4 regions of the Pseudalkalibacillus sp. JSM 102089 genome follow, and region 4 is predicted to be linked to each of the others. Evidence: riboswitches for the same ligand, from Rfam matches in the RefSeq annotation. Region 4 holds a riboswitch; each other region holds the start of a gene.
What was found. A riboswitch is a leader RNA that binds a small molecule or an ion and turns the genes downstream of it on or off. The one in region 4 is predicted to bind cyclic di-GMP.
Positions count from the first base shown of each region.

Region 1: another riboswitch for cyclic di-GMP. It lies ahead of ABVF21_RS08770 (HD-GYP domain-containing protein); the one in region 4 lies ahead of ABVF21_RS06625 (anti-repressor SinI family protein).
Region 2: another riboswitch for cyclic di-GMP. It lies ahead of ABVF21_RS14165 (endo alpha-1,4 polygalactosaminidase); the one in region 4 lies ahead of ABVF21_RS06625 (anti-repressor SinI family protein).
Region 3: another riboswitch for cyclic di-GMP. It lies ahead of ABVF21_RS01210 (anti-repressor SinI family protein); the one in region 4 lies ahead of ABVF21_RS06625 (anti-repressor SinI family protein).

Region 1 covers NZ_JBEWYW010000003.1:97,584-105,203, reverse strand. Annotated here, with positions in the region: gene ABVF21_RS08795 (2'-5' RNA ligase family protein) at 1-240, shown strand, start outside; gene ABVF21_RS08790 (AbrB family transcriptional regulator) at 304-1,377, opposite strand; gene ABVF21_RS08785 (DUF2798 domain-containing protein) at 1,600-2,091, shown strand; gene ABVF21_RS08780 (aldo/keto reductase) at 2,215-3,057, opposite strand; gene sda (sporulation histidine kinase inhibitor Sda) at 3,269-3,436, opposite strand; gene ABVF21_RS08770 (HD-GYP domain-containing protein) at 3,495-4,136, opposite strand; cyclic di-GMP riboswitch class II at 4,148-4,231, opposite strand; gene ABVF21_RS08765 (FAD-dependent oxidoreductase) at 4,355-5,887, shown strand; gene ABVF21_RS08760 (CBO0543 family protein) at 5,913-6,476, opposite strand; gene ABVF21_RS08755 (VOC family protein) at 6,690-7,106, shown strand; gene ABVF21_RS08750 (YceI family protein) at 7,168-7,620, opposite strand, start outside.
Region 2 covers NZ_JBEWYW010000006.1:63,436-71,055, reverse strand. Annotated here, with positions in the region: gene pelG (exopolysaccharide Pel transporter PelG) at 1-331, opposite strand, end outside; gene pelF (GT4 family glycosyltransferase PelF) at 312-1,733, opposite strand; gene ABVF21_RS14180 (DUF2194 domain-containing protein) at 1,730-3,571, opposite strand; gene ABVF21_RS14175 (hypothetical protein) at 3,568-4,488, opposite strand; gene ABVF21_RS14170 (hypothetical protein) at 4,481-5,716, opposite strand; cyclic di-GMP riboswitch class I at 5,811-5,901, shown strand; gene ABVF21_RS14165 (endo alpha-1,4 polygalactosaminidase) at 5,938-6,786, shown strand; gene ABVF21_RS14160 (hypothetical protein) at 7,105-7,620, opposite strand, start outside.
Region 3 covers NZ_JBEWYW010000001.1:264,700-272,319, forward strand. Annotated here, with positions in the region: gene ABVF21_RS01195 (MFS transporter) at 1-880, opposite strand, end outside; gene ABVF21_RS01200 (HAD-IA family hydrolase) at 967-1,536, opposite strand; gene ABVF21_RS01205 (glycine--tRNA ligase) at 1,662-3,044, opposite strand; gene ABVF21_RS01210 (anti-repressor SinI family protein) at 3,426-3,563, opposite strand; cyclic di-GMP riboswitch class I at 3,589-3,677, opposite strand; gene ABVF21_RS01215 (hypothetical protein) at 3,903-4,133, shown strand; gene ABVF21_RS01220 (thioredoxin family protein) at 4,166-4,480, opposite strand; gene egtB (ergothioneine biosynthesis protein EgtB) at 4,743-6,026, opposite strand; gene ABVF21_RS01230 (SGNH/GDSL hydrolase family protein) at 6,097-6,735, opposite strand; gene ABVF21_RS01235 (glutaredoxin family protein) at 6,798-7,007, opposite strand; gene ABVF21_RS01240 (Crp/Fnr family transcriptional regulator) at 7,112-7,620, shown strand, end outside.
Region 4 covers NZ_JBEWYW010000002.1:413,303-420,922, reverse strand. Annotated here, with positions in the region: gene ABVF21_RS06670 (rod shape-determining protein) at 1-404, shown strand, start outside; gene ABVF21_RS06665 (DNA-directed RNA polymerase subunit beta) at 441-725, shown strand; gene fabZ (3-hydroxyacyl-ACP dehydratase FabZ) at 744-1,166, shown strand; gene ABVF21_RS06655 (hypothetical protein) at 1,382-1,561, shown strand; gene ABVF21_RS06650 (helix-turn-helix domain-containing protein) at 1,634-1,966, opposite strand; gene ABVF21_RS06645 (anti-repressor SinI family protein) at 2,279-2,401, shown strand; gene ABVF21_RS06640 (hypothetical protein) at 2,414-2,677, shown strand; gene ABVF21_RS06635 (DUF5658 family protein) at 2,607-2,993, shown strand; gene ABVF21_RS06630 (helix-turn-helix domain-containing protein) at 3,035-3,370, opposite strand; gene ABVF21_RS06625 (anti-repressor SinI family protein) at 3,484-3,603, opposite strand; cyclic di-GMP riboswitch class I at 3,626-3,726, opposite strand; gene ABVF21_RS06620 (hypothetical protein) at 3,940-4,233, shown strand; gene ABVF21_RS06615 (SDR family oxidoreductase) at 4,318-5,085, shown strand; gene gloA2 (SMU1112c/YaeR family gloxylase I-like metalloprotein) at 5,157-5,543, shown strand; gene ABVF21_RS06605 (alpha amylase N-terminal ig-like domain-containing protein) at 5,722-7,620, shown strand, end outside.

The DNA of each region.
Region 1 (7,620 bases), on a different contig from region 4:
CAAAACCTTGGCGAATTCAATGAAACAGCTAACTCTTTATATTTACCTGGCAAGTGGATTCCTCACTGTACGTTAGCTAATGATCTTTCGCATGAAGATTTAGCGAAGGTGTATCACTATTGTATTGAACGGAATGATACGGTCTATGGCAGAATCGAAGAAGTGGCACTGATCGAATTGGTTGAAGAAGATGAGGAAGGAATGAACGCGCCGATTATTTACTCCAAAAGGTTAAAATGATCAACTTCTATGAAAATCATAAGAAAAAGCAGGTCACACTAAAAGGATGTGAACCTGCTTTTTTTATGTGTTTTCTTGTCCGCTTATTTCATTACCTTGCTCTTTGGAAACCAGAAAAGGAACGAGCATTGGAATAATTAATACAAGCACGAGCAGGCGTATGACCTGCATGGCAGCAACGATGCTGGCATCTAAGTCAAGAGATGCTGCAACAGAAGACATTTGCGGTGCGCCAGCTGGAACGATCGCGAGTAGACTTGTGATGAAATCGAGCGGCGTCATGAGATAGAACACAAACGTTACGACAAATGTTAAGAAAAAGAATGAGAGAAGAATCCAAACGCTTGTCCACCCGATTTCTTTGATTTCCTTTAAAGCTCTGCGATCAAATCGCACTCCGATGATGACGCCAAGCATCGCCATTCCCATACCTACAAGGAGATTCGGCATGGTTGGAAGCGGTTGGATAAACGTGTGAAAGAGAAATCCAATGATAATGGCGTATAGAAAAGGTGCGATCGGAATGCGCCATTTCTTTGCGAGGAAAAGGGTGATTCCAATTAACAAAAGGTAGAAAAGAATAGCAAGTCCCAACGGCATATTCACTTGAGAAGTGGCTTTCATCGCAGCACCCTGTACTTCATCTGTCGATAGAAAGGAAGACATAAAACCAGCGACGAGCGAGATAGTTGAGACAAGCATCATGATGCGAACCGTTTGAAAGGCAGCAACCATACCTAGATTCGCATTGTATTCGCGACTTAGAGCCATCATAACCGATGCTCCGGCTGGTAAACAGCAGAATAGCGCTGTTTTTGAATCAAGGTTTGAATAGTTTTTTAGAATCTTTCCTAGGACCCAGCTTGCGATTAATAAGATGATCATTGAGACCGCTAGAGGGAAGAGGTAACTTGCGACTTCCTGAAACATTTTTGCTTTAATACTTAGACTGATGCTGACACCGATCACGGCTAACGAGAGGTCAAACAATAGATTCGGGTAAGCTATATCATCAATCATAAGACGATAGAAGGCTCCAACAAGCATTGCCCCTAATAACCATCCAGCGGGCATGTTGAGAAGGTCAAAGAGAAACCCAACGGTAAAAGCTTTGAAGAGTAGTAGTCCTTTTTTCATTCAAACAGCACCTTCAAAAAACAATATCGTTGTTTATCGAGAAGACAACATCGTAATAGTCTTTCTCTTGAAATGAGAACAGTGATTTTCAACAGTGTAGCATATCTTCACTAGCATATTCATGCGATACGATTCGCTTGAAATATTCACAGAATGTTCACTTACGAGCGCGAATTGAAATGACTATACTAGTCACTATGCTAGAAAGAGAGGATGAGTCGTTTGCCAGAAACGAAAAAAGAAGGTTTTTATTTTGGATTAATGATGTGTTTTGGAATGGTATGTGTGATGACATTCTATAACTTATCTACGAATGGATTAATGGGAGAAATGACTCTTATAGAATTGCTTATGAGTCTACTGGTTGGCTATATTATCGCTTTGTTATTTGAAATGATTGTGGTAGGTCCCATTGCGAAAAAAATTACGTTTCGTTTGCCATTTAACAAATCTCATAAATGGAAGATTATTTTAATTCTTTCAACTTGTATGGTTATCGGTATGGTATTCTTTATGTCATTTTACGGATTAATAATGTCATATGCTAATAGCGGATCTATGGAGCATTCCTTCCTAAGAGAGTATGTATCGTTATTTATTAAAAATGTCATTGTAGCCTTCCCGTTACAGCTCCTCATTATAGGGCCACTCGTTCGGTGGTTGTTCGTGAAGTATGTAAAAACGAATAAACCAATGAGCGCTAAAGCACAGTAATGGAATAAGTAGCAGTGAATTTGATTTATTGAAGAAGTGAACAGATGGTAAAAAAAGGGTGCCCTGCTGAAGGGCATCCTTTTCTAGTTGGTAATGGTTACTTAAATCTTTAGATGGGGAAATTTAAAATTCTTCATAAGTAGCTGGATCTTGATCATTCAATCGTCCATTTGTTTTCGTTAATTCAGCCATCATCGCCATTTCTGTTTCATTTAAAGAAAAGTCAAAGATAGAGAGGTTCTCAAGCTGACGTTCTGGAGAAGATGATTTAGGAATCGGGATGGATCCTAATTGATAATGCCAGCGTAAAATCACCTGAGAGACTGATTTGTTATGTTGATTTGCTATTTGACTAATCGTTTCATTTTCTAAAATGTCAGTCACTCGAGCTAGCGGACTCCAGGATTGTGTTTTGATGTTGTTTTGTTGATGAAATCTTCTCTGATCTTCCTGGTTGAAGAAGGGGTGTAGTTCGATTTGATTGATACTTGGCTTTACGCCGGTTTCTTTCTCCAATTGCTCAAGATGCTCCGGAAGGAAATTACATACGCCAATCGAGCGAATGAGTCCCCATTTCTTAGCGTCAATTAGAGCTTGCCAAGCTTCTGGATAAAGACCTTGTTTAGGGTTCGGCCAGTGAATGAGGTACAAATCATAATAATCAAGATTGGCTCTATATAACGACTCCTGAATAGCCGTAACCGCTTTATTATATTCGTGATAGCGACCTGGTAATTTAGAAGTGACGCGCAGTTCATTTCTAGGAACTGTACTTCGACGAATGGCTTCGCCTACGGTACCTTCATTTTCGTAATTGTAAGCTGTATCGATGAGGCGATAGCCAACATCAATCGCACTATTAATTGCAGTTGCGCCTTCATTTCCATTTAGTTTGTAAGTACCGAAACCGATAGCGGGTAGTGTAAGTCCATCATTCAACGTTAGTTCTGGGATTGATTCCTTCATCAAAGATCATTCCTTTCAATAATAATCACCTTTTTTATCACACTTTAAATCTACCACTTCCTAAAAAATGCAAACATATGTAAGCGTATTAACAGTGAATTTATTTGTGAAAGGGGGAGAGATCAAATGAAAAATATCAAAAAAAGCTTATTAGCTAGAAGAGACCAAATAAGCTTCTTTTATATTTAGAGAGTCATGAGAAGCGGCTTTATCAAGTGCAATTGAGGATTTTTTCATAACACTCTGTTCGTGTTTGGGGAGGAGTGATTCCTCTTCTAATGATTTCACTAGTTAACATTTCAATAAAAGCTTCATCTAATTGAAGAGTATACGCATCACAAAAAGCGATTAGTAAATCCTTAGTTGATAAGAGTCGCAATCTATTCGACCTCCCTGTTCTATTTGGTTTTGTTTAAACGGTTATTGAAAAGCGCTGCTTAATTTTGACGTTTGGCGTAATCAAAATAATGAAGCAGAATCTTTTTCCCTTTTAACCGTTTTTCCAAATAAGAGATAAACAAGGAGGTGGTGTATGGCTCATAGAAGTTATTCCGATGGGCATGAATTTCTTGAATAGCTAATTGGTCAGAATGTTTTGGACGATAAGCTCGATCAGACGTCATTGCAATGTAGCTATCGATGACTCGAAGAATCGAAACAGATCGAGGAATTTGCTCATCGTGTAATTGGTAAGGATAGCCAGTACCATCGTTATTCTCATGATGATTTAGTATAAGAGACGGCTCAATATCAATCTCTGGAAAATCATTAAGTAGTTCTATTCCAAACTCTGGATGCTGCTCGACATACTCTTTCTCATAAAGGGTTAGTGGGCTCTTTTTTTGAAGGATTTCTGTTGGAACAAGCAGTTTACCGATGTCATGTAGCAAAACAGACTCAAGAAAGGGTCGTTTCAACAATGACCGGAAATTGTAATGCAAACAGAAATCAATGAAATAGCTCGTTGTTTGCACCGAATGGACGAAGGCATGAGGATCGTGACGCCTTAGCAGTTCCATTATCCGTCGTGACTGCAATGAAAATAAATGAGTGTGCCCGTACAATGTACACTTTTCCATGTTCATTCTCCTTTTTAAGGAGCCGGTTGCACTACTTACTCCCTATCACTCAAGTGCCCAGGCTAGAATGATAGTTCATCGCATTCTCTTTTTTTGTGGATCTCTTACTGAGGTATCATGTCATGAGGATATACTTATATAATCATTACCATAAAAAGTGGGATTTGTTAATAGCTTAATGTGTTATGATAGGTTTATTTTTGAAAGGAGATTGGAATATGAAATCTGACGTATTAATTGTTGGCGCGGGTCCGACTGGACTTGTATTAGCCCTCCATCTGGCGAAATATGGAGTTTCATTACGAATAATTGAGAAAAATGCGGGACCCGGAGAAGCATCACGTGCGCTAATTGTACACGCTAGAACGCTAGAATTCTATGACCAAATGGGCTTCGCAGAAGAAGTCATCCATCAGGGGATTGAAGTGAAGACTATCCAATTTCGAGAAGGAAAGAAAGTAAAAGCGAACATATATTTTCGTGATCTTGGAAAAGGATTAAGTCCTTTCCCATTCGCCCTAAGCTATCCGCAAGATGATCACGAGCAGCTGCTAATTAACAAATTAGCCGACGAAGGCGTTGAGGTGGAATGGGAGACAGAGTTGGTTTCGTTTATGGATGAAGGGGACCATGTTCAAGCCGTTATTAAAAAAGATAATAAGGAAGAACGGAGTGAGTTTTCATATATATGCGGGTGTGATGGGGCGCATAGTACTGTTCGAAGAGAGCTTGCTTTTGATTTTCCAGGTGGAACGTACGAGGAACTGTTTTTTGTGGCGGATGTTAAAGCGAACACCGGACAAATAGCTGAAAGTAGTTTAAATGTGTATTTAGATTCTGACACCTTTTACTTATTCATGCCGGTTAGAAGCACGGGAATGGAACGGATTATTGGAATAGTTCCTCGCAATTTAACCGATCAAAGCTCAGTTGCGTTCAAGGATTTCCAGTCGCTGATCGAGCAGAGAACAGGCTTAACGATTCAACATGTGAACTGGTTCCAAACATACAAAGTCCATCATCGCGTTAGCAGTCACTTTAGAAAAGGACGTGCGTTTATTGCCGGAGATGCTGGACACATTCATAGCCCGGCTGGCGGACAGGGCATGAACACCGGTATTGGGGACGCGGTGAACTTAGCGTGGAAGCTAGCTGCAGTGTTGCTTCGGAAAACGGACGAAGGCATTCTTGATACATTTGAAGAAGAGCGTATTAACTTTGCGAGAACGTTAATCGATACAACTGATCGGGCGTTTACTTCTATTATAGGTGACCACATGACGAGCAAACTACTGCGGAAAATCGTCATACCCAACGTGGCTCCATTTACGCTTCGTTCCTTTTCCATTGCTCGAAAAGCAGCCTTTAGAAGGCTTTCTCAAATCAACATTCATTATCGCAACAGTCAACTTAGTGTTGGTACAGCGGGGAAAGTTCATGGTGGAGATCGCCTGCCATGGATCCGAACAGAATCATGCATTAATTATGATGCGCTTAAGTCAATGGATTGGCAGCTTCACGTATACGGTCAAGCAAATGAAGCCGTTAAGGGTTTTGCCAGGGTATCTGGATATGCTCTATATGAGTTTAGCTTTGAAAAAGCAATGACGAAAAAAGGATTGCAGGAAAATGCGCTGTACCTGATCCGGCCTGATGGTTATGTAGCTTTAGCGGATAGTGAACAGAATGTGGAAAGATTGAAACAGTACGTATCAAAATTCAACATTTTATCTTTAGACAAGGAGACTTAAGGGCAAGATTCAGTTTCTTGTTTCCTTAAGTCTCTCTGCTTTGTTTAGACATTTTGATAAAAATATCAGTTATCACTTTCGCTACATATATGACGAATAAATAAGCTGCTAATAAAACAAACCAATTGGTGTATAGTTCAAAGAGGTCGAGCCAAATTAAAATCGGCTTAAAAATAAACGTAAAGCCTACTGCTGAAAGCGTGCCGTATAACCAGTAGTTTTTCTTATGTGATAAGCACCACTGATAAAGCAAAATAAAATAGACCGGGACAAGAGCTCCATCAATACTAATGCTTGCAGGTAATTGGGGAATCGCAATGTAAGGATAATCCCACCAGGATTTACGAACACCTAATGCATCCACATAAGCAGCTATGACGTGAACGGAATAGCCGAAGAATCCGAGCAGAAAAATGTTGCGTCGATCGATTCGAAAATAAAGGATAATCAGCGGCACGAAGATGAACGCTAAAATAAGCCAAAATTGCCAGGTTGTATAGTCAGAATAACTTTGCCAATAATGATTCGCTTTCTCTTCAAGTTCTCTTCGCAACAAGACAATTTGATCAAACTGCTGTTGTCGATCCATGATGAACACCACCTTTAGGGATAGTATTCATCGCACGAATAGTTGTTATTACGTTTTTTAGAAATTTTCTTTATGAAAAGCTCTGTAAGGTGAACGTGTTGATTTCTCTTTTCTTATGTGTGAAAAAATCTTTTGGGATATGTATAAGGAGTTTGAGGTTTCATAGCGAAATGAATATAGGAAAGAATTCATTTTTCTAAGGAGAGTGATCGAATGGCTCAAACGGCGAAGCACGTGTTTGTAAATTTACCGGTCAAAGATCTCGATAAATCCATCGCTTTTTTCTCTGAAATTGGCTTTGAATTTAACCCACAGTTTACAGATGAGAATGCGACGTGCATGGTGATCAATGAAAATACATTTGTTATGTTACTTGTAGAGGAATTCTTCAAGACATTTACGAAGAAGAACCTTACGAACGCCAGAGAATCAACAGAAGTCATTATGGCCCTTTCTGCAGAAAGCAATGATGAGGTGGACCAAATGGTGAGTCGTGCCCTTGCAGCTGGAGGTAAAGCTTCGAATGATGCCATCGATCATGGATTTATGTATGCCTGGAGTTTTCAGGACATTGATGGCCACTTGTGGGAAGTGATGCATATGGATGAAAGGGCAATTGAACAGGGATAATAGCTTCATGAATAAAAACACCTCATCCGTTAAGGGATGAGGTGTTTCCATATGCTTTCACTTATTCTGCTACAACAAACTCAAAGTTCCCTTCGAATTTCACGTCTTTCCCAAGCAAGAACCCGCCTGTTTCCATCGCAGCATTATACGTCATGCCGTAAGCTTCACGGTTCACTTTACCTGAAACGTCAAAACCAGCTACTGTGCTGCCATCAAGTGGGCTTTTGGATTTGCCGTTGTATTCAACTGTGAACGTTTCTTCTTTCGTTACGCCTTTAATCGTAAAGTCGCCAGTAACGTCATACTCTCCATCATCTTTCTTTGCAATAGACTTACTTTGGAAGACAATATTTGGATATTGATCTGCTTCAAAGAAATCACCAGAGCGAAGGTGTCCGTCACGGTCTTCGTTACCTGTATCGATTGATTTCACCGAGATTGTAACTTTAATGTTTGCGGAAGTCAGGTTATCAAGATCGCCGTTGAAATCGACGTCAAAGTCAGTAAATTCACC
Region 2 (7,620 bases), on a different contig from region 4:
ATTTCGTCATCCCGATAAATGTCGCAAATATCTCTTTGAATTTTTTTTCGTAGAATAGGTCTGCAACATATCTCGTGACAACGAGCTGTTGAATCCCAAGAATCACTTGTGAAAAGATAAAGCAATACGAGACAGATAAATTGAAAATGCCTCGCTCTTCAAGCGTTACAATAGAAAAGTAAGAGGTTAACCACTGAATAAGGGCGATCGTGACGATAACGATAAGCCACGGTCCTGAAGTGACGAGGCCGGCAAAAGCATAAGCTTTTAGGCGTGATGAAAAGTAATCTTCTTGAAATAGCTTTTGTAATTTAAATCCGATTCCGGCCATATTCAGCACCTCTCCTTTCATATAAGTCAACATATTGATCGATAAAGTGATGCACTTGATAAAATGTTTTGGCGCGGTTTTGGCCGTTACGCCCAAATTTCTCCGCTTCGATGGGGTGATGATAAAACCACGTGCAATATTCTGCGATTTTCTTAGGATTAACAGGTGGAACGACGAATCCGGCGGGGCCATAAGGATCATTTTCACGGCCATATATTAGCTCAGAGCAAGACCCTACGTCTGTTACAATCCATGGAATCGCAGCAGCCATACCTTCAAGTACGGCTAAAGGTTGCCCCTCTGAAATGCTTGTTAACAGACACAGATCAAAGTTTGGTAGATAGTCGATAATGTTAACTTTACCAACTAGAAAGACGCTTTGATTGAGTTCATGCTGGTCGATTAACTGCTGACATTCAGCTGCGTATTCTTCTTCTTCGTCAAGTGGGCCCATAATTGTTAGCTCGAACGGAGTCTCGGTTTCTTGTAATAATTTAGCAGCGTGGATCATCGTTTTAATATCTTTAATCGGAACGACTCGTACGATTGCCCCGATGCGTAGTACTTTATTATCTCCCTGTATTTTTTCAATACTTGATAAGCGCTCATAGTGAATGCCGTTTGGGATAACCGATCGTTTTTCTGATACTGCTCCAAGTTCATTTTGAAGGTCACTGTTTTTATCAAATAAGGTAATGACGTCATCAGCTTCTTCATAAGCCTGTTTTGAAAGGTGATGGAAGAACGAAATCCAACGTTTTTTATAATAATCTGGAATCCAGGAAGCTTGCAGGATCTCTTCTTCTCTTTCTCTTGAATAAATGCCATGCTCTGTTAAGAGAAAAGGAATGTTCTGCTGCTGCTTGATTGCAGCTGAGATCAGTCCGGCATAACCAGTTGAAGCAGAGTGAACCAAATCGACTTCAGGAAAATCGAATTGAAGTAATTCTAAAATCGGCGTGTACATACCGCGCCACATCCAGAAGTAATCAATAAAGGAGCCAGTTTGGCTTTCCTGTTGATAACTTTCTTGAACCATATTCCAGAAAAGTCTGCTAGAGAAAAAGCTGTTCGTTCCACCAAGCTTTGTCGTAAAAACATGAAGTGCCTCTGGTGTAACCTTGCGAAACATCATCCAATCCGTCAGGGCCTCCTCTTCGAAAGGGGTGAGCTGGATCTTTTGTTTACTGTTCGGTTGTTTCATATTTAAAGGTAGATTCGTAATACCTGTTATGTTAGATGGTAGTTCATATCGATAGTCTTTTTCTGTAAGCTGAGATGGTGTGATCGCAATGATTTGAAATTCAAACTGAGGCATACGATTAGCAATCATATGCACCCAGCTTGCGACACCACCACTTACGTAAGGGTAGCTTCCTTCGACAACAATTCCGATTTTCATGATGTAACATCCTTTATAAGTAAGTCTGCTTCAGGTTTTGTAAGAGTGAGCTGGTAGAGAGAGCCCTCTTTACTCAATAAGCTCACTTCTCCATAAGGGAAAGAACCTGTTTCAATTCGTTTACCTTGCTGTACTCGAATGAGCATTGTGGAAGGATTTAACAGGTCTTCTCCAGATACATGAATATAATCTTCTTCATACGTCACATCAATGCTTGCTTCCTCATATTTTTTGTATTTCAATAAACCATTATGTTGTGTTAAAGGTTCAAGGTATGGGTAGTAATCATTTGTTTTCTTTAACATAGCTTCAAGGTTTGTTTTCATACCCTCCCAGCCATCTCCCGTGGATCGTGCGGGGTCTAGCACATCATCTGGGTGAACAAAATGGGACATCATGCCAAAGTTCGCAATGGCATCAATTTGGATAAATTGATCTTCTTCAGATTCAAGATACCCACTAGAAATTCTTGGGAAGTTATATAAGCGATCGTACGACTCGTCTTGTCCAAATTCCTGGATATAGCTACCATCCTGATCGGTTCCTGAATAGAGAGCAGCGATCACCTCCAAGTGAGGGAGACTTTCCACAAGCGCAGCTATGCCAGTTTTATTAATAATATTAGAAGGAGGGACGTAGCTTTTAATTTGTTCTTTTGGGAAGAAATAATCGAATGAAGATTTGATGCGCTTGATTCCGACGGTCATTTCTTCCTGGCTTTCCCATGGAGAATAGCCAAGTTTAGGATCGATTGGTTCGTTATCTAGAACAAGTGATTGATGGTTATACCCATGTAAGCCTAGCTCTCCATCATGCTTCAATATGTCTCTTCCAAAATTCAGCATTGGATAGCGGATTCGCTCATTGAGGTCTTCGCTAGATTGTTCGGTTGTATCACGATACGTTCCAATGATTACACCTGTGTACAATACATTGTAATCCTCAGCAAGCTGTTTCATATCCTGCCACCAAACATTCGTGTAAAATTCTTTAATCGTCATATCATATTTATTTTGAATGGTGTCGGTTGTTTCATAAGGAACAGGGGACGGGAAGTCATCCAGATACACCACTTTAATACCGGCCTGACTGCTGACAAAAGCTGGGGTGAGGAACGACATAGCTTGTAGCAATAGCCCCCGAGAAATTTTTTCGGCAACGGAAGTAGTATTCCAGAATAGGATTTTTCCTTTCCCAAATTCATGTGTCCACAAAATAGGTTCGTCCTCGACTTTAATGAATACTTCTGAAGTTTTCTTAAGTTCCACATCGGCAATGCTATGGGCGAATAACGTAGAGCTGCTGTCTAAATCTATGTAACCTGGTAACAGTTCTTTTTTAAATGAAAGGCCGTTATAGCCGTCCATAAAATCTCCAAAATCAGTTACGCCAAGAAGCTCATTCCATTCGGCATTAATAAACCGAGAACCTATATAAAGTCGTCCTCCATCCTCGACGAACGATTTAATTTCTTCATAAGGCCAGTCTTTCGAGTGTTCTCCTGCTAGGACGAGGACATTGTAAGGAGAAGCCTCGATGGAAGGAATCTCATCTATCGAAATGGGCTCGTAAGCTACTTTGGCATAATCAAGAGCATGTTGGAGATTTGAGAGAACCGATTTCGATAAGTCGCTATCATCTTCATGGATATATATTTTCATCTTTTCTCCTTTCAACTCGTTGGATGAGGAGCTCATTGTTGCGTAAGAAACCTCTTTCGATTCCTTTGCAGGAAGAAGTTGTTGAAAGAGATCAAGACGAAGCATTTGTAAGCCACCAATAAAGATGAGAAGAAGAACAAATATGGCGATCACATATTGATACGATTGCTTTTTCATTCTGCATTTCCCCCAAGTTGTTTTAGGACAAAGTGTTGTTTGTCAGGTATTTTCCATTCTGGTACGTATATTTCTATCGCATTGAGAAGGGGTCTGATCATCGCCCAACTTCGCTTTCCGTAATAGTATTCAATTAATTTAAGGTAGCCTTCTGGTTCATTCTGAAAGGCCTCGGTCATGTATTTATACGTTTCGATAGCTTTTTCTTCATCACCCATCTCTAAATAAAGATCACCAAGATAAACATATCGCTGCGTATCATTTGTTGGGTTTTTTGTTTCATTTTCTAGTAAAGTAGCATATTCTTTCTGCACGTTACGAAGTGAACTATCTTCAAGTAATCCGCTTTTTATATAACGCTCGTACACATCAGCAACCTTTAGAAAGCTACTTTCATCATGAAGACGGTAAAGATCTTTCGCTTTCTGGAGTTCTTTCTCATACCGATCAAGAAGAATGTTCATCGTGGCCGCCGCGTAATGAACGGTTTCAGAATCGCTATTATTTAAGCCAAGGTTTAAATATTTTCCTTGATTCGTAATGTTTGAATTAATGAGACGGACTATTAAATCTTTTCTAGTAGTATGTTCATGATCGTTAAGTGCTTCCGTTAACGGGACTAAGTCAAGGCTAGTTGCTGCTTCATGACGAAGCGATTCCAGGTTTAAAACATCGAATGACACATATTCTCCGTAGTCAACGAGCATTTTATCTGTTACCCAGCGTTTCGCTAAGAGCCACGAAATGACTCCGAAAAGCTCACCAATCAGAGGTAAAAAGCAAGAAACGATAGCAATCCATGTAATTACACCATGATGGTTTTGATCCACAACCCGTTTTAACAAAAAGGATAAGATGAACATGAATATCGCATGGATAATATAAAGAAGGATAAGAGGATAGAATAAATTATCCAACATGCATGCCACCCTTTTCGGTTAAGGCTTTCTTGATTCGGTGTTTGACAATTTCTGCATTTTCCGGAGCTGTTCCAGGCAATAAGAAAGAGAAAATGTTTTCTGATGGGTCATATCCCATAATGTCAATTTCTCGAAGATAAGACCTAAGAATGATCTCAGCTTCAACAGGTGTAATACGATCGAATTTAGCAAAGTGAACGTGAATAACACTATAGGATTGATCAAATTCCTCGTTTCGTTTCTTCTGTATTTGCACCTTATGATCAAAGGCTTCTTTGAAATAAATATTTGTTCCCTGGAACATCTTTACTTTCTCTTCTTTCAGTTCAAGCTCAGTTGCTTTTTCAATCCTTGATGACATCCAATCAAGGACAAGCGACATGATTTGAATTTCATAAGTTGTTAGTTTAGCAAAATCAACTTGATAGATAACGAGTACTTCTTTGATCTGGTTATCATAAATAATTGGTCCAACTAGAACTGGGGAATTGTTCTCATCTTCTATCGTTCGAAGTGTGATCGTTTTATTACGGAAGAGGCGTTTGTAAACCGCCGAATCTTCTTCAATAAAAACCGTTTGCGGAAGATGGTTGGAGTCGCCCTTTCGAATGTGAAGACGTAAAGTTCTTTTAGAAGAATCCAAATGATAGATCGCTAATTCTTTCGCTTTAAAGAGATTCGAGATAATCGTAATGGCTTCATTTCGAATTAGTTCAGGTGATGATTGATCAAGTGCCTTCCCCACTTGATAGATACGTGTCAGACTATGTTCAGATTCCAGCATTTTTTCTTGCATCGTTTTCTGAGAATGTTCTAGTAGTTTAATAGCTTCAGTTAATTGTTCATTCTCATCTTTTAACTCATCGTGACGATAATGAAGGCTTTCATATCGTTCCTGGAAGGATGTACTGTATAAGCCACAAATGATGGCTAATAATAAGGTGAATAAAATCCATGAGGCTTCACTCGTATCATAGAAAAGCAGGTATATATCTCCTCCGTTAAAGCCGATGGCCATCATATGATAAATAAGGGCTAGAAAGAAGCTAAGCAACCCCATTGTTAATCCATACCTTAAAGAGAAAAGAAGAACAAAGAAAAATAATGGATCAAGCTCCCAGGTAGTTAAGTGAAGCTGAAAGAGTTGGTCACTAATACCGATAAGTGCAATAACAATAATGACCTCAACCAGTTTCCTTAGTGTGTTTTTCTGTGTGTAAATCATACAATCATCCTCATCTAAGAAAATTAAATACTTTTATGCAAAAAATATTGTGGAATTAATTCCAATTTCTGATATACTATTTTTGAAAACTAAATATGGAGAAGGGCAAACTTATTGAAAAATAAGGGCGCAAAGACATGGGTCGTCGATTCTATTTTGTGAATACCGATCGCCAGTCTACAATGCCAGAGCCGCTCTCTGATTAATCAGGAGGCCAACCAATGGGTATTATCTCAACAAAGCAAATTGTTGCAATGTCATGTGCTATTCTGTTTACATTTATCATGATTTCTCCTCTGACCTCTCACGCCGCCAGTCATCCACTATCTGACGTCACTTCTTACAAAGTTTATTATGATGCTCCTACGCCACGATTAATTACAAAAATGAAGCAATACGACGTAATGATCATAGAACCTGTTTACTATAGTAAACAACAAATTTCAGAAATTAAAAGTTCTGGTACAAAAGTTTATGGCTATATTAATACGATGGAAGCTGATAATTGGAATACAGCACTTATCAATCAATTAAATGAAGCTGATTTCTTTCACCGTAACGGAGAAAGAGTTCACTACACCGAATGGGATTCCTATCTCACCGATATCACTTCTGTTCACTATCGTGACGTTCTTCTATCAGAAGTGACAGCGCAAATCGCTGAAAAGGGACTTGATGGTGTTTTCCTTGATACAGTCGGTAATATTGATAATGAACATTGGGAGAACCCAACTGTCCTTCAAGCTCAACAAGAAGGAATGGTAGCCTTCTTACAACAAATCAAGCAACAACATCCTTCACTTTCTCTCATACAAAATTGGGGCTTTCAAACGTTAAAAGATTACACAAGTTCTTACGTTGATGCGATTATGTGGGAGAACTTCAATTATTCAACCGTATCGAAGGACGAATGGTCAAAAGATCGTATGGCTGATTTAAAAGAAATTCAGCAAGAAACAGACTTAGCAGTTCTTACGGTTTCAACAGAGCAGAAATGGAATGGCATTTCTTATGCTGAATCTAATGGTTTTGTTCATTTCCATACGAGGAATGGTTATAATAGCTGGTAAGTTCTTAATAATAGAATTGCATATAAATTAATAAAATACCATATTTTATGTAGATATTTCGATATAAATATTTTAAATTCCGACAGCGTTCGTCAAAAGCGAACGCTTATGTTTTTTAAAGAACGAAAAGTCTTAGTTGAAGAATAAAATGATGAAAAGATGTTAAAGAGTGGAGAGATTTTTCTTACCTAGTTTAAGCTGGAACATTTGTTAAGGGCTTCGCTGAAGATAATGGACGTTACTTATCAAATTAAATAAAACCGCAAAAGGTTAAGCTTAAATGCGCTTAACCTTTTTGCGGTAGTGAGAAGTGAAAGGTTATTGGATATTTGCTGTTTCAAGCTCAACTGCTTTTATAGCACCTTCCTTTGCTTCTGAAACAAACGCTAACTTATTTTCACCAGTATAATATACGTGCAAGTATTCGTTATCAAGTTCGTTGAATACAACTTCATCAGGCTCGCCAAACTGACAAACTACATCTGTATAAGGGATAGCGGGTCCTTCCGATAACGCGTTATAACGTAAATGACTTACCGTTTCGTTTGCAGTTAGGTAAGCGTACTTTTCATCATAGAAACCGGGTGTTCCTTCATAGAATGTTTCATCATAGGTCATCTCAGGCTTTATCTTCTTTAGGGCTTCTTCAGACATACCAAGAAAAATGGAAGCATCCTTAAGATGACCTTGCTCTGCAAAATCCAGTAATTCTGAATGGAATGGAGCTTTTTCACAGGAAGAAGCCTCTTCTAATGTTAGTGGTTTTTCATCTGTCATCTTATAATCACCGTTGAATCCAACAGCTGCATCATGGTAACTAAGACAAGCTTCTTC
Region 3 (7,620 bases), on a different contig from region 4:
ACAAGATAATTTCAGAGAATGACGGTACGAAAATCATACTAATGATCCCAATACCGGTAATCGTTGAAATAAGTAATGCGAGAACAATATTCCGATCAGTAAAGTAGCTTAATTTCACTATAGGATCCGCGGCCGCTTTTTCGACCTTGATCAATGGATAAATAAGCACGAGACTGATAAGTAACAATGGCCATACAAGCAATGATTGGATGGATTGAAGAAATTCACTCGTTTCAAGGTTGGTTAGACCTAGTAAAAGGGACACAATGAGAAATGATAGAACAAGCGCTCCGCCCCAATCAAGAGTAGGTTTCTTACTCTCTGTTCGGTCATCCGGAAGCTTTAACCCCATTATGATAATAACAACAGCAATTGGAAGGTTGATAAAGAAAATCCAGCGCCAGCTAAGCTGTGCAACGAAGAAACCTCCAACGTTTGGTCCTAATATAGTTGCTACACCAAACATCGCACCTACTAAACCAAGGGCCATACCTCGTTTTTCTTTCGGAAAACTACTTCCAATTACAGCATTCGCTATCGGAATGATTCCCCCTCCTCCGAGGGCTTGAATCGCTCTTCCAACTAATAGAACAGGAAGGGATTGACTAACTCCCGCAAGAAGGGAACCTAGTGCAAATAACGTAATCCCTGCAAGAAAAATACGCTTTCTTCCAAATAAGTCAGCAAGTTTTCCTACAATCGGCATGCTTACCGCATAAACAAGTGTATAGATCGTAACGACCCAAACTGTCCATTTCAAATCGATGCCAAGATCTTCTATAAGTGTTGTTAAGGCAGGAGAAACGATTCCTGAATCAAGCGCGCCTAGAAAAACCCCTAATAAAAATGTAATTAAAATAAAGCGAAGTTTTTTATCCACGGCAAAACCATCCCCTTCATATTCATATGTGTATTATCACATATGAATATGAAGGCTTCAACTTTTAAAATGCTTTAAAAAGCTTTTTACAAAGATGGCCATAACAGGTTTTTCAAGTCTTCATAATTAGTAACATATAGATCGGCGCCTGAAGAATTATTCTGAAACAAACACGTTTTCATTCCCACTTCTTTAGCGGGGAGAATATCAAGTACTCTGTCACCAACGGCAAGATCCAGCTGATACTTGTTATTCAAATGGTGATAGGATGCAGGATCAGGCTTACGTGGAAATCCATCATCTCCGGCTACAAGATCAGCGAAATAATGCTCCATTTTAAAATACTCTAAAATCGTGATCACCTCTTCACGCGGTTTATGAGTCATGATGACATTCAATTCAGCTTTTTGAAGAATTGTTTTCAAACCAGGAAATGGTGGTTTATCTTCTGGTGACAAAGCATTATCCATTTTACGAAACGTTTTAATTTGTTCTTCAGTTAATTGAAACACTTCCGTCGCATGACGAAAAGACACTTTTAGCTCTTTTAAAATATCTTCTTCCTTTACATCATTAGAAACTAATTCTTTCATCACTTTTGTAAAAGCAGGGTATGTATCAAATAATGTGCCATCAAAATCCCATAGAATCCTCACTTACTATTCACTCCTTATTAGTTATAAAACAAGTTTGTTTAATCTCGCGGGTAAACGATCAATAAGAATCATTGTCATTCTTTATTATAAAGAAAAGCCGCTCGAATTTTGAGCGGCTTCTTACATTAAAATTGTGTTTTTTCTTCAAGAAAGCTTTTCAGTTCAGAAATCGGCATTCTCTTTTGTTCCATTGTGTCACGGTCACGAATCGTCACTTGTTGGTCTTCAACAGAATCAAAATCAAATGTAATGGCATACGGTGTACCAACTTCATCATGACGACGGTAACGTTTACCAATTGAGCCAGCCTCATCATAATCAACCATAAAGTATTTTGAAAGTTCCGCATGAACAGCACGCGCTTCTTCAGAAAGCTTCTTAGATAGAGGGAATACAGCAGCTTTAAACGGAGCGATCGCTGGATGGAAGTGCATCACACTTCTAGTTGTGCCATCTTCTAGCTCCTGTTCTTCATATGCTTCAATCAAGAAAGCAAGAGTGACGCGGTCAGCACCAAGTGAAGGCTCAATGCAATAAGGTACATACTTCTCACCTGTTTGTTGATCGTGATAAGTGAAATCTTCATTGGAATGTTCCATATGCTGCTTTAAGTCGTAATCTGTTCGAGAAGCAACACCCCAAAGTTCGCCCCAACCAAATGGGAACTTGTACTCGATATCAGTTGTTGCATTACTATAATGCGACAGTTCATCTTCCGCATGCTCACGCAGTCGGATGCTATCTTCTTTTACACCAAGATTTAGAAGCCAGTTTTTGCAGTACTCTTTCCAATACTCATGCCACTCTAGTTCGTTACCTGGCTTACAGAAGAATTCAAGCTCCATTTGTTCAAATTCACGAGTACGGAATGTAAAGTTTCCAGGTGTAATTTCATTCCGGAAGCTTTTTCCAACTTGTGCAATACCAAAAGGCACTTTCTTACGCATAGAGCGTTGAACATTTTTAAAGTTTACGAAGATTCCCTGCGCCGTTTCTGGGCGAAGGTAAATTTCACTCGTGCTCGATTTTGTTACACCTTGATGGGTTTTAAACATAAGATCAAATTGACGGATTTCTGTGAAATCTTCACTGCCACACTCCGGGCAAGTAATATGATTTTCTTTCATCAAACGCTCCATTTCTTCAAATGAAAGGCCGTCTGCAATCATGTCCTCTTCTTCAGTTGAAAGAGCGTCCTCAATTAATTTATCTGCACGGTGACGTGTTTTACAGCTTTTGCAATCAATTAAAGGATCATTGAAATTACCTAAATGTCCTGAAGCTTCCCACGTTTTTGGATTCATTAGAATGGCGGCATCTAGACCACTATTATAAGGTGATTCTTGAACAAACTTCTTCCACCATGCATCTTTAATATTTTTCTTAAGTTCTACACCAAGTGGTCCATAATCCCATGTATTTGCTAGTCCACCGTAAATATCAGAACCAGGGAAAATAAATCCTCTGTGCTTCGATACTGAAACGATCTGATCCATTGAAATTGTCATGTCATTCTCTCCTTTTTTCTCAATCAATATAAAAAGCTCCCAATCCATGGACAAAAAATGTCCAGGGACGAGAGCTTATGCACCCGCGGTTCCACCCTAGTTGATGCAAATAAGGCATCCACTTTAAGTAACGTAACTCCAGACTGCCGTTTCATCAGACCTCGTTCGGGCTTCCACCGTCCCCGAATCGCTAAAAACAAGGTTACTCTGACTACTATTTATCCTTCATAGTTAGTATGGTTTATGTATGCAATTGATATGACATATGATACAAAAAATATTGCCCTAAAGTCAAGGAATATTCATTTCACACCGTATTTGCTTTCATCAAAGCTTATCACAAAAAAACGACCTTATAGGTCGTCATGCATTTATGTATATTCATAGATGTCGGTTTTTGTGTTGTTTTAAGAATGCTTGTACCTCTTCTTTCTTCAATCCAAGTTCTCTGGCAGCCCTCATGAGAATAACCCATTCTTGATCAAGTACCTTCTTAGGCTTAGGTTTAGCCATGGTCATTCTTTTCTCCTCCTTCATGGGTTTTCCAGGAGGACCAGCCGTCATCGTTGGAGAACCAACATTAGACCTGTGTCTTTGCGTCCCATCCTTTAGGATGGTTTGCCCTTGTCTGGAGAATTCAGAAATGACACATTCCGACCATAAACTTACAAAATACACAACTTTTTAGTGAATCGATGTGATTATCGAGAAGTTTGACGTTATATGCTACTAATATACCAGTTATTCGATGAAAATTCAAAATATTTTTAAATTTCCATTTCTACTTCTAACATCCTACGATTTCACTCATATGCTAACTGTATTCCCTGAATATATTTTTCGCAAAGGAAGAGTGATATGCAGAGAAATCACATTAGTACCGCTTGGAGCGGTAAACATGTTGTTTTACTTCGTTGTGAACCCATCTCTAGCACCGTAAAAACCATGTATAAAAGTATTCATGCCCCAACAGAACCATTACATCCACATTGTAGTGAAACACTCTCTACTTACCTTAGCATTGGATATACAGTTGCATTTGTTCATTCATTAATTGACGGCTCCATCGAATATGTTCTAACAAAATAAAAGAAGGTTGCCTTCGCAACCTTCTCTTTTGTTTAGAATTGACTTAAATATTCTTTCACCTGATCTGGATTTTTGGTATTCGCACTATGCAAGTGACCAATCTTTTTGCCGTCTTTATAGACAAGAAGGCTCGGGATACCCATAACATCATTTTCCTCTGTAATTTCAGGGAATTGTTCAATATCGATTTGAGCCCATTGCTTTTCATGATGCGCATTCATTATATCATCAATAAAAAAGTCAAGGCGCTTGCAATCCGGGCACCAGTTAGCTTCATATTTTAGAATGGATACGCCATTATTGTTAATGAATGACTGATAAGAATCAGCTGTTTCAATCTTCTTCATGATTATCTCTCCTTCACCTATATCTTCATTAACAATTATATCGAAATAATCATTGAATGTCTGTAAGAAAGCTTACGTTAATTCACACTAAGATAGTGCAAACTGAAAAGCTGTTCTTGATCAGTCCATGTTTTCATTGGTGTGAAACCTGAATTCTCTGCTAACTGTTTAAGTTCTTTAAGATTCTGTTCGAGTCGGATAGTATTCTTCTGGCTATGTGATTTCTTCAAATAGCTCTGATCCATTGCGAAGTTTTTAATGATTACTTATCATCTGCAAGACGAATGCCGGTAAATTGCCAGCGTTTATCTGGACCAAAGAAATTTCGATAAGTCGGACGAATATGAGATACGGAGGTAACACATGATCCGCCTCTTAGAATCATCTGACTGCTCATGAATTTTGCATTATACTCACCCAACGCCCCGTCAAGCGGTTTATTACCAGGGTAAGGCATATAAGGACTTTTCGTCCATTCCCACACATCTCCATAGGCTTTTTTTATTCTACCTTCATTTTCCTTGATCGATGCCACGGGATGATAGATGCCATCTTCAACAAAATTACCCGCAATCGGCTGATCGCGAACTGCAAGTTCCCATTCGGACTCAGAAGGAAGTCTTTTACCTACAAAGCTTGCATATGCTTCAGCTTCGTAGTAACTAATATGTGTAACAGGTTCTTCTATATTTAGTGGAACTAACCCATGGAGCGTAAAAGTATACCACTCCCCATCCTTTTCAACCCAATGCAACGGTGCTTGCCAATTTTCTTTCTTTACTGTTGCCCAACCATCTGATAACCAGTAGGTCGCTTCTTTATAACCACCAGCTTTAATAAACGCAAGATACTCCCCGTTCGTTACTGTTCTAGTCGCTAACTTAAATGGCTCAAGCCAAGATTTATGTATTGGACGTTCATTATCAAAGGAAAAACCATCATCTTCATTTATACCCGTTTCAATCAGACCTCCCTCAAACGAGATCCACTCTAATGGTGTAGCTTTTTCTTTAGAATTAACCTCAAGTGAACGGTAGACGGGTTTCAATGGATTAATGGAAAAATTATATTTAATGTCGGTCATTAAAAGCTCTTGATGCTGTTGCTCGTGATTCAATCCGATTTCTACTAAATCAGCAACCTGGTGAAGTTTACTATCGTCAATTTCTTGAATAAGAGTAACCATTTCTTCATCAATATCAGATCGATAGCTTCTAACTTTATCTATATTTGGTCTGCTCAGCAAACCTCTTGCATGGCGAGGGAAATAACTTCCTACACTTTCATAGTACGAGTTAAATAAGTATTCGAATTCTTCGTGAAACGACTTGTAATTTTCACAGTATTCTTTCAGAATAAACGTTTCAAAAAACCACGTTGTGTGTGCCATGTGCCATTTGGGAGGACTTACATCTGGAATCGATTGAATAGTGAAATCCTCCGTTTCAAGTGGTTCCACTAATGTGTTCGTCATTGTGCGTGTTGCTTCATAAGCATGAAGCAATTGTTCTCGTAATTCGTTTAATTGAATGGATTGTTGTACCATAAGTTCCTCCCCAAAATCTTAATAATTTATGAACATAAAGTTTTACCCTAGTTTTAACTAAATTAAACATTTAAAGACATATTCCTGTTTTTATGAGAGCATTTGAAATTTCTTTATGGCCCTTTGTGTTGGGATGAATTCCATCTGAAGCTAAAAATTCCTTTTCCCGTCCTTTAAAAACTGGATAAATATTAGCAACTTTAACGAATTTTCCAGCTGAACATGTTTCAATGTGTCGGTTAAATGCCTTAACCCAAACATCTGAAAAAGCTAAATCAGGAATGGGGTTATACAAATTCACAATCCGAATCATTGCTTGAGCGTAATTCCGTTTTAGCTCCTTCGATAAATAGGCTACAATCCAACTCATATTCTGACAACATTCATGTAAAGCACCATCTAGTACAGCCTTGTTTTTTGTAATAGCGTAAGCTTCAGCTGCATCAATCAGATCGTTTCCTCCGGCTGTGACCGTAATAACAGGCGATTGTTTCATAGGAATTTGGGAGCAATAGAGCCATCGTTTAACATCTGCAGTAGTCGCACCATTTTCTGCAAACGTTCGCGCTTTAACCGGAAATTGTAACTCGTAATTTAGAGAATTGGAATAAAAGTCTACAAATGTTGGAGTAAACAAAACCGTTCCAGTACCTAACGTAATAGAATCTCCTATTGCGGTATATTTAACAGAAGTAATTGAGTCAGACATAGAATCACCTCTTAATTATAGATGCCCTATATTATTCCACTCAACACTCTATTGTTACTTTGCTAGTTAAGGTCTTCCAAAAAAAGAGCTTCTTCACCTTTTACGAGGAAAGGCACTTGACATTCCCCTGCTACCTTTATAAGATCTTTAAGTCTTTCCGGTTGTTCCATTAAGTTGACTTCTACAAATGGAATATTTCTTTCCTTAAGATGTTGCTTCATTTTATAGCAATCGATACAAGCCGTAATCGTAAATAACGTAACCTGTTCCATGTTAGACTTCTAACCTCCTAACATAGTTGAGTATAAGTGATAAAATAGATAAAATGATGTAAGCTAAATTACGGAGTACAACTACTTTGACATGAATGAAGGTGATGAAAATAGATAAATTAACAATGTTATCTCAGATCAATTTATTTGAAGAACTTGAAATGAATGATTTAATGCAAATTGATCGCGTAAGTGACATGCAACCTTTAAAAAAAGGAACAGTCATATTAGGACCCGAAAACCCGATGAAAGCCCTCTTCCTTTTAAAAAAAGGAACGGTACGTCTCTATCGCTCAAACGCTGCAGGAAAACAATTAACTGTTGACCTTCTAGGAGACGGTAACATCTTCGGTGAAACATCTAGTTTCTCTCTCAATGACGATTCCGTATATGCGGAAGCCATGTCTGACGTATATGTCTGCGTCATCGGAAAAGATCAATTTGAAGAACTTATTTCCGAAAACCCCAAGCTCGCCATAAAATTCATTGAAATTCTTTCTTCTCGTTTAAAGGAAATCTATGAAATGAGTGAAAACCTGGCGCTCAGGAGTGTAAAATATCGAATCCTATCGCTTTTAATGAAACTCAGCGAAAAATTTGGTAAAAGAAAGAA
Region 4 (7,620 bases):
AGCGGACAGCAGAACAAATTAAGATTAACGTAGCAACGGTATTTCCAGGCGGCCGGAAAGAAGAACTTGATATTCGTGGACGCGATATGGTTTCAGGACTTCCACGCACAATCACAGTGAAATCTGATGAAATTCAGCAGGCCCTTCAGGAGCCAATTACACATATGGTAATGGCCGCGAAGAGCGTACTTGAAAGAACTCCTCCAGAACTTTCAGCAGATATTATTGATCGTGGTGTCATCATGACAGGCGGGGGTGCTTTGCTTCACGGTATTGATCAGCTATTCGCTGAAGAGCTAATGGTACCTGTACTCATTGCCGAAGAGCCGATGAGCTGTGTTGCAAAAGGGACAGGCCTCATGCTCGAGCATATTGACAAAATTGCAAAGAAAAAATTAGTCTAAATTAGAACGGAAACTATTCGTAAGGGTGTAATCATAATGGCGAACAACCATGAAAAGGTGAACCAGACCTCAGAGCATAAGGAACTTCTTAATGAAGAGGCCATAAAAACGAATAAGAATAAAGAAACGAAAGAGCGTAAGCCAAGGATTCGGTTAATTCCAATCTGGCTACGCCTTCTTCTCGTTGCCCTATTGCTCGTCGCTTCACTTGTAGCAGGTGCGATGATCGGTTACGGTGTCATTGGAGACGGAAGCCCTGCAGATGTCTTTAAGAAGAGTACATGGATAAAGATTAGTGATATCGTCAAAAAAGAAGAGTAACAGTTAGGAGAATGAATTATGTTAGATAGTCAGGACATTAAGAAGATTATCCCGCATCGTTACCCTTTTCTGCTCGTTGATCGAATTCTTGAAGTAGAAGAAGAAGTAAGAGCAGTTGGTATTAAGAACGTTACAGCGAATGAAGAGTTCTTTAATGGACATTTTCCAGATTACCCTGTTATGCCAGGTGTGTTAATCGTTGAAGCGCTTGCTCAGGTAGGTGCTGTCGCGATGCTGAAGAAGGAAGATAATCAAGGTAAGCTAGCTTTCTTTACTGGTATTGACAAATGTCGCTTTAAAAAACAGGTTAAACCGGGAGATCAGCTTCGTCTAGAAGTTGAAATCATTCGTATCAAAGGACCGATCGGCAAAGGAAAAGCAACAGCAACAGTGGACGGCGAAGTTGCAGCAGAAGCTGAGATTATGTTTGCTTTGAAGTAGGACAAGCAAATCCCTATTTCCGTGATTTATACGGAAATAGGGATTTTTTGGAGTGTGAAGTTCATATTAGTAGAGGCTCGATGATGACTCAAATGTTGATGTAATGTTAAACGATCATAGAGACTATGTAAATTCTAACAAATACTCTTTTTTACCTGCTATGATTTACTCAACCGCTACATAGCGGTAAAACTTATCGAGTTCAGGGAGGAATTTTGGAAATGAATAACAAGAAATTCATGCTCAAAATTGCAACTTCGTTAGTAGCTGTTATGTTAATCACAGCGTGTAACAGCGGTGAAAATGATTCTGATAACGGCAATAACTCTATGAACAATGGAAGCAACACCGAAGAGCCAGCGGCTAACGAAAACTCTGAGAACTCTGCTGAATAAGAACTTTCTCTCCTGTCCTTCGTGGACAGGAGTTTCTTCTTTCAAGAGATAATTCTTTTGTAAACAGTTGATTTATTCATTATTACCATGATGGAGTTGCCACTTCTTAAACTCTAAATAGTCTGCGAAATCTTTTTTTGTAATACCTGAGCGCATCGCTTCTTCGATTAATTCTTTCCACTCCGTGTCGAGTGCCGGCTCCTCGTGATCTTCTTCTAATATGAACACTTCCATAGGAACCTTTAATTCTGCCGCTATTTTTTCAAGAAATTGAATAGAAGGATTAGCCTGTTGATTTCGTTCAATCGAACTTAAATAAGACTTGGCAACCCCTGCCCGTTTAGCGAGTTCAGTTAAAGACAGTCCCATACGATTCCGATAAAGTTTAATTTTTTCCCCTATCATCCCTTTACCTCGACTTTATCATTATTTATTGTTTTAATTTTATCAAGAACAATTTGTTCTGTAAACAGAACAAATGTCGTGTTTTTATATTAGTCTTCTAAAAGTCTCGTTGAACAAAATAATTAAAATTTAAGAACGAGAGAGTATTTAGTAGTATATAGCAGATTATATGCTAATAACAACTCAATACAAAGAATTTTCAGTCTTTTTAAACTTCCAAAATAAGACTATATTAGATGTACATTCTAAATAAAGAACAAAACGTTCTTTATTAATGTCGTTTATTGATGAAATATATAAGGGGGATGGGGAATGAAAACGTATACTGACGAAAAATTGGATCAGGAATGGGTGGCCCTTATTTCAATTGCAAGAAGAATGGGATTATCTAAGGAGGAAGTGAAGGATTTTCTAATCAATTCCTCAAAAAAGTAAGGAGGAATGATGGTGATCAAGTTAGGGGAAGGAACTTTTGTCTCGTATATTTTAGGGAAAAGGATTAAAATCATTGCGGTTGATAAACAGGTCGCCAAACTTTACATCAATGACGAATATAAAGGGAAGTGCGATTTATCTTTTATTCTAGAGAAAATCCACGGACTTGAAAATAAAGAACAAGACATCAAGGGAATAATCCGAGATGAACAGAAAATGTACGATGAACTTAGGGAGATTATACAAAACCAAAATATTTCATCTCATTATGAATAAAGGGACAAAGTGGGAGAAGTTTTTTGTTATTTATTTAGCATGTATTAACACTCTTGATGGATTTATCACATATTGGGGAATTCAAAATGGATGGATCGGAGAAGTGAATCCACTAATGCGAGCGCTATTTCAAATGGATCCACTTGTTTTCCTAATGTATAAAATAGGTTTGTCTATTTTTCTGATCGTCTTACTTTTAAAATTTCATCACTTAAAATCCGTTTTAATACGGATTTTATTAATCGTGGCTTCAACAATATATTCTTTCATATTGTGTATCCACGGCTATTGGGTATATATACTGTTACCCAAATAGATAAGAGCCTACTGGAAGATGTCGGCTCTTAAAAAAACAATTTATTGATCAGACCCCTGTTTGGCCCGCCACTTATTAAACTCCAGAAACTCCCTGAACTGGTCCTTGCTTATACCAGACTCCATCGCTTCTTTAACGATCTTTTTCCATTCCGAGTCTAACTCACTCTGATGAATAGGATCATCTCCTTGAAGTAATACCTCTACCGAAACATCAAGAACATTAGATATTTTATCTAGGAATTGGATAGAGGGATTTGATTGTATATTTCGTTCAATTGAACTCAGATATGACTTGGCCACATTCGCGCGTTCCGCTAATTCTGAAAGAGATAACCCTTTGCGTAAACGATACTTCTTTACTTCTTCACCTATCACGTGTATCCCTCCGATGCTTCGACAAATTTCTTTGATTGTATGTAATTATACCAGTATGTTATTGTTCCGTAAATAGAACGAAAGCGGCCTCCGTTCTGCCGCTTTCGTTCAGGTTACACTCCTTCATTTTTGAGAAACGCTTTGATTTCAGAAATTTTGATGCCCAATTCCTTCGCTTCTTTCATTAGTTTAATCCATTCCTCGTCAAGATTTTCTTCTGTATGTACGCCCATGTAACTCCTCCTTAAACTCTTTCCAGGTAGTTCAGCCATCATAGAAGCCTTCTCAGAAGAAGCTTCCTTAGATCTGTTTACTTTGCGCCCACTTTTTTTCAAAAATGGTTGCCCTTTTCTGGAGGATACTTTGTACGATCCATCATATATTTATGAAAATCCTACTATCATAATAGGTCATTAAACCTACGAAAGGTGTTGTAATTTGTAAGAAATATCAAAAATATATGACTTTTTTTGTAAATAAATAGCTTTTTTAAAATTTGGTGTTAGGAAAATACATACATCCACTAGCGATGGTCAAAATAGGACTATTACAAAGATGGAGGTTTTTCTATGAAAAAGTGGATGTTGTTATTGATGACGATGTTACTTTCCCTGAGTATTGCGGCTTGTTCGAATGCAAATGAAGAAGAAGGACCGGTAGAAGATCCCGAGATGCAAGAAGATACACCAGAAGATGAAGAGAATGTTAACGAAGATGATGGAACGATTGATCAGGAAGACGATGATACAATGAATAAGGATGGTTCAGAAGAAGGCGATAAAGATGAAGATGGTAACATGGATGAAGGGGATATGGACGATACAGAGCAAAAATCAAATGATGAAACTGAAAACCAGCAATAGGGACCTTAACGGGTCTCTTTTTTATATAAAATTGTCTAAAAAATAGGTGGACGGGAATAGTCAGAAAAAAGGAGAGTGTTAAATATGAAGAAGGTAGCCGTTATAACAGGTGGTGGATCTGGCATTGGAGAAGCCGCAGCTAAACGCTTTGCAAAAGAAGGCGTTCGAGTTTGCTTATTTGATTTGAAGGAAAGTCGAGCCGAACAAGTGAAGGAGTCGATCGTAAAAAACGGGGGAGAGGCGTTTGTCCTTGATGTGGATGTGGCCGATGAAGAACGAGTTACATATGGTTTGAAGGAAGTTGTTAACAAATGGGGACGCGTTGATATTCTGTTTAACAATGCAGGAATTAATGGCACACTGAATCCGATTGAAGAAATGAAGGTTGATGAGTGGGATCAGACGATTGAAACAAATTTAAGAAGTACTTTTCTAATGGTGAAACATACAATCCCTTATATGAAAGAAGATGGAGGGAGTATCATTATTACTAGTTCCATAAATGGCAATCGGACTTTTTCGAACTTTGGTATGTCTGCTTATAGTACTTCAAAAGCAGGACAGGTAGCCTTTATGAAAATGGCTGCTCTTGAACTAGCGCAGTATCACATTCGCGTAAACGCCATTTGCCCTGGGGCAATCGATACGAACATTGATCAAAACACAGACAAGAAAGATAGTGTAGAAGAAATTGAAATTCCAGTAGAATATCCTGAAGGAAGTCATCCGCTTGAGCAAAAACCAGGTTCGCCACAACAGGTGGCAGACGTCGTTTACTTTCTAGCTTCTGATGCATCTAGTCATGTAACAGGGACAGAGATGTATGTTGATGGAGCGGAATCGCTGTTATAATGACTAGCTGCTCGGGTTTCTTATTGACGAAGCTCATTTGTCAGCTTATCGTTTAGGTTGAGGTGAAGCAGATGTTTACTAAAGTGCACCATGTTGCGATTATATGTGGAGATTACGAAAAATCAAAGGAGTTCTATGTAGGTACACTCGGTCTTAAGGTTATCGAAGAAACTTACAGAGAAGAACGAAACTCATACAAACTTGATCTTGCCGTCGGAGATCATACGAGAATTGAATTATTTTCATTCCCGAATGCGCCAGAGAGACCAAACTATCCTGAAGCAATGGGATTAAGACATATCGCTTTTGAAGTATTAGACCTTGATAAGACCGTTATTCATCTAACAGAAAGAGGAGTATCTTCTATTGAAGATGTAAGAGTAGATGAGCTCACAATGAAGCGGTTCACCTTTTTCAGTGATCCGGATGGTCTACCGATCGAGCTGTACGAAAAATAATGAAATTTTCTAAAAATAAGTTGATTACTTCCAAATCCTGTGGCAAAATAGATCGTGAAAGCGTTTGCTGGGATTTGGAACAGTTAGCTTATTTTTTATTTATAACTGCAAACGGTTTCCTAAAATTTACGGTTTTGTGCAAACGGTTTCACTAATCGTATTTTCAAGGGGGAAAAGGATGAAAAGGGGTAATCGAAGGAGATTTTCACTGTCACTCGTCGTCGTTCTGTTGATTCAATTGCTTGCTGGAGCTATTCCTGGAGCAGTGAAAGCGGCAGCAGTTAGTCCTCTCATAGACGGATCATCAGCTACGTTTATTTATGAAGGAGATGGGAGCGAAGAATCGGTCCTTGTTGCAGGTGATTTTACAAATTGGCAGGAAGGGGCACTTCCACTCGAGAAGGTAGATGACGTCTGGGAGTTAACGATAGATGGTCTATCCGATGGACTTCATCAGTACAAATTTATCGTGGGAGATGAATGGATGAAAGATCCTTTAAATCCAAATGGTGGCGATAATAGTACCTTTACGATTGGCGAGGTGAAAGACGAACGAATTGTCACCCTTGTTGGCGATTTGCAGGACGAGCTCGGTGCTTCAAAGGAATGGGATCCAACAGCTGAGGAAACAAAGATGGAAGCCATGGGAGGAGGATTTTATGAATTCTCTGGTGAACTTCCAGCAGGGAGTTATGAATATAAAATAGCGATCAATCAATCTTGGGGAGAGAGCTATGGTGATGGTGGAAACAATCTTAAATTAACACTGGATGAGAAAACAAAAGTAACGTTTTATTATCATGATGGAACACATGCGATTGCAGATTCAACTACTTACACACCTCTAAAAGAAAAATCACCTAGACTTGTTGGCTCGATCCAGCCTGCCATTGATGCAGGAGCAGAGTGGAGCCCTGATCAGTCAACAGCGCTTCTGACTGATGATCAATTTGATAATGTCTATTCCTTTAAGACAAGCGTACCAAAAGGGAATTATGAGTATAAAGTGGTGCTTGGCGATAAATGGGGAGACGATTATCCAGCAGAGAATGCAAAGTTGAACGTCATTGAAAAGGCAGACGTCACGTTCTTTTTCAATGCCGATTCAAAAGAAGTAAGCACAGATTATAGTGCTGAAGGGTCAGATGGTGCAGTAAATAAGGCGAGTCTTCTACATAACTCATGGGAAGAAGCTTATCGTGCTCCATTTGGCGCTGTGAAAGAAGGAAAGACGGTAACGCTACGTCTAGCAGCAAAGAAAGATGATGTAGCGAAAGCCGACCTCTACATCAAGAATCAAAATACGGGTACAAGCAAACTGATCTCAATGGAGAAGGCAGCCACCAATGATGGGAAAGATTTTTGGGAAGCGAAAGTAACGCCTGAAGAAAAAGGACTTTACGGCTATAAATTTATCGTGCGTGATGGTTCAGCAAAAGCGGAGTATGGAGAAGATACGAAGCAAGGAGCGGTTGGAAAAGCAGTTGATACGAATGCTGAACTTTATCAATTAACGGTCTTCGATCCAGGATACGAAACGCCAGACTGGATGAAAGAAGCTGTGGTGTATCAAATTTTCCCTGATCGATTTAATAATGGAAATGAAGAAAACGATGATGCGAAGGAAACCGCACGTGGTCATGAACCAATTGAGCACCAGGAGTGGGGAGAGCTTCCCGATAATCCAAGGCTATCGGACAGTGCAGATTATGATGGAGATAAGATATGGAGTAACGATTTCTTTGGTGGGGATATCGAAGGCATTCAAAAGAAGCTTGATTATATTCAATCCCTTGGTGTAAATACCCTTTATTTAAATCCAATTGCTAAGGCAGCATCAAATCATAAATATGATGCAACGGATTGGAAAACGACTGATCCAATGTTTGGAACACCTGAGGAATTTAAAGCATTTACCGATGAACTTGAAAAACGTGACATGCACCTGATTATGGATGGCGTATTTAATCATGTTGGGGATGACTCCATCTACTTTGATCGCTATGGTAAGTACGATGTCGTTGGGGCTTATGAATATTGGTCTCGTATTTATGACCTAATGAATAACGAGGGCATG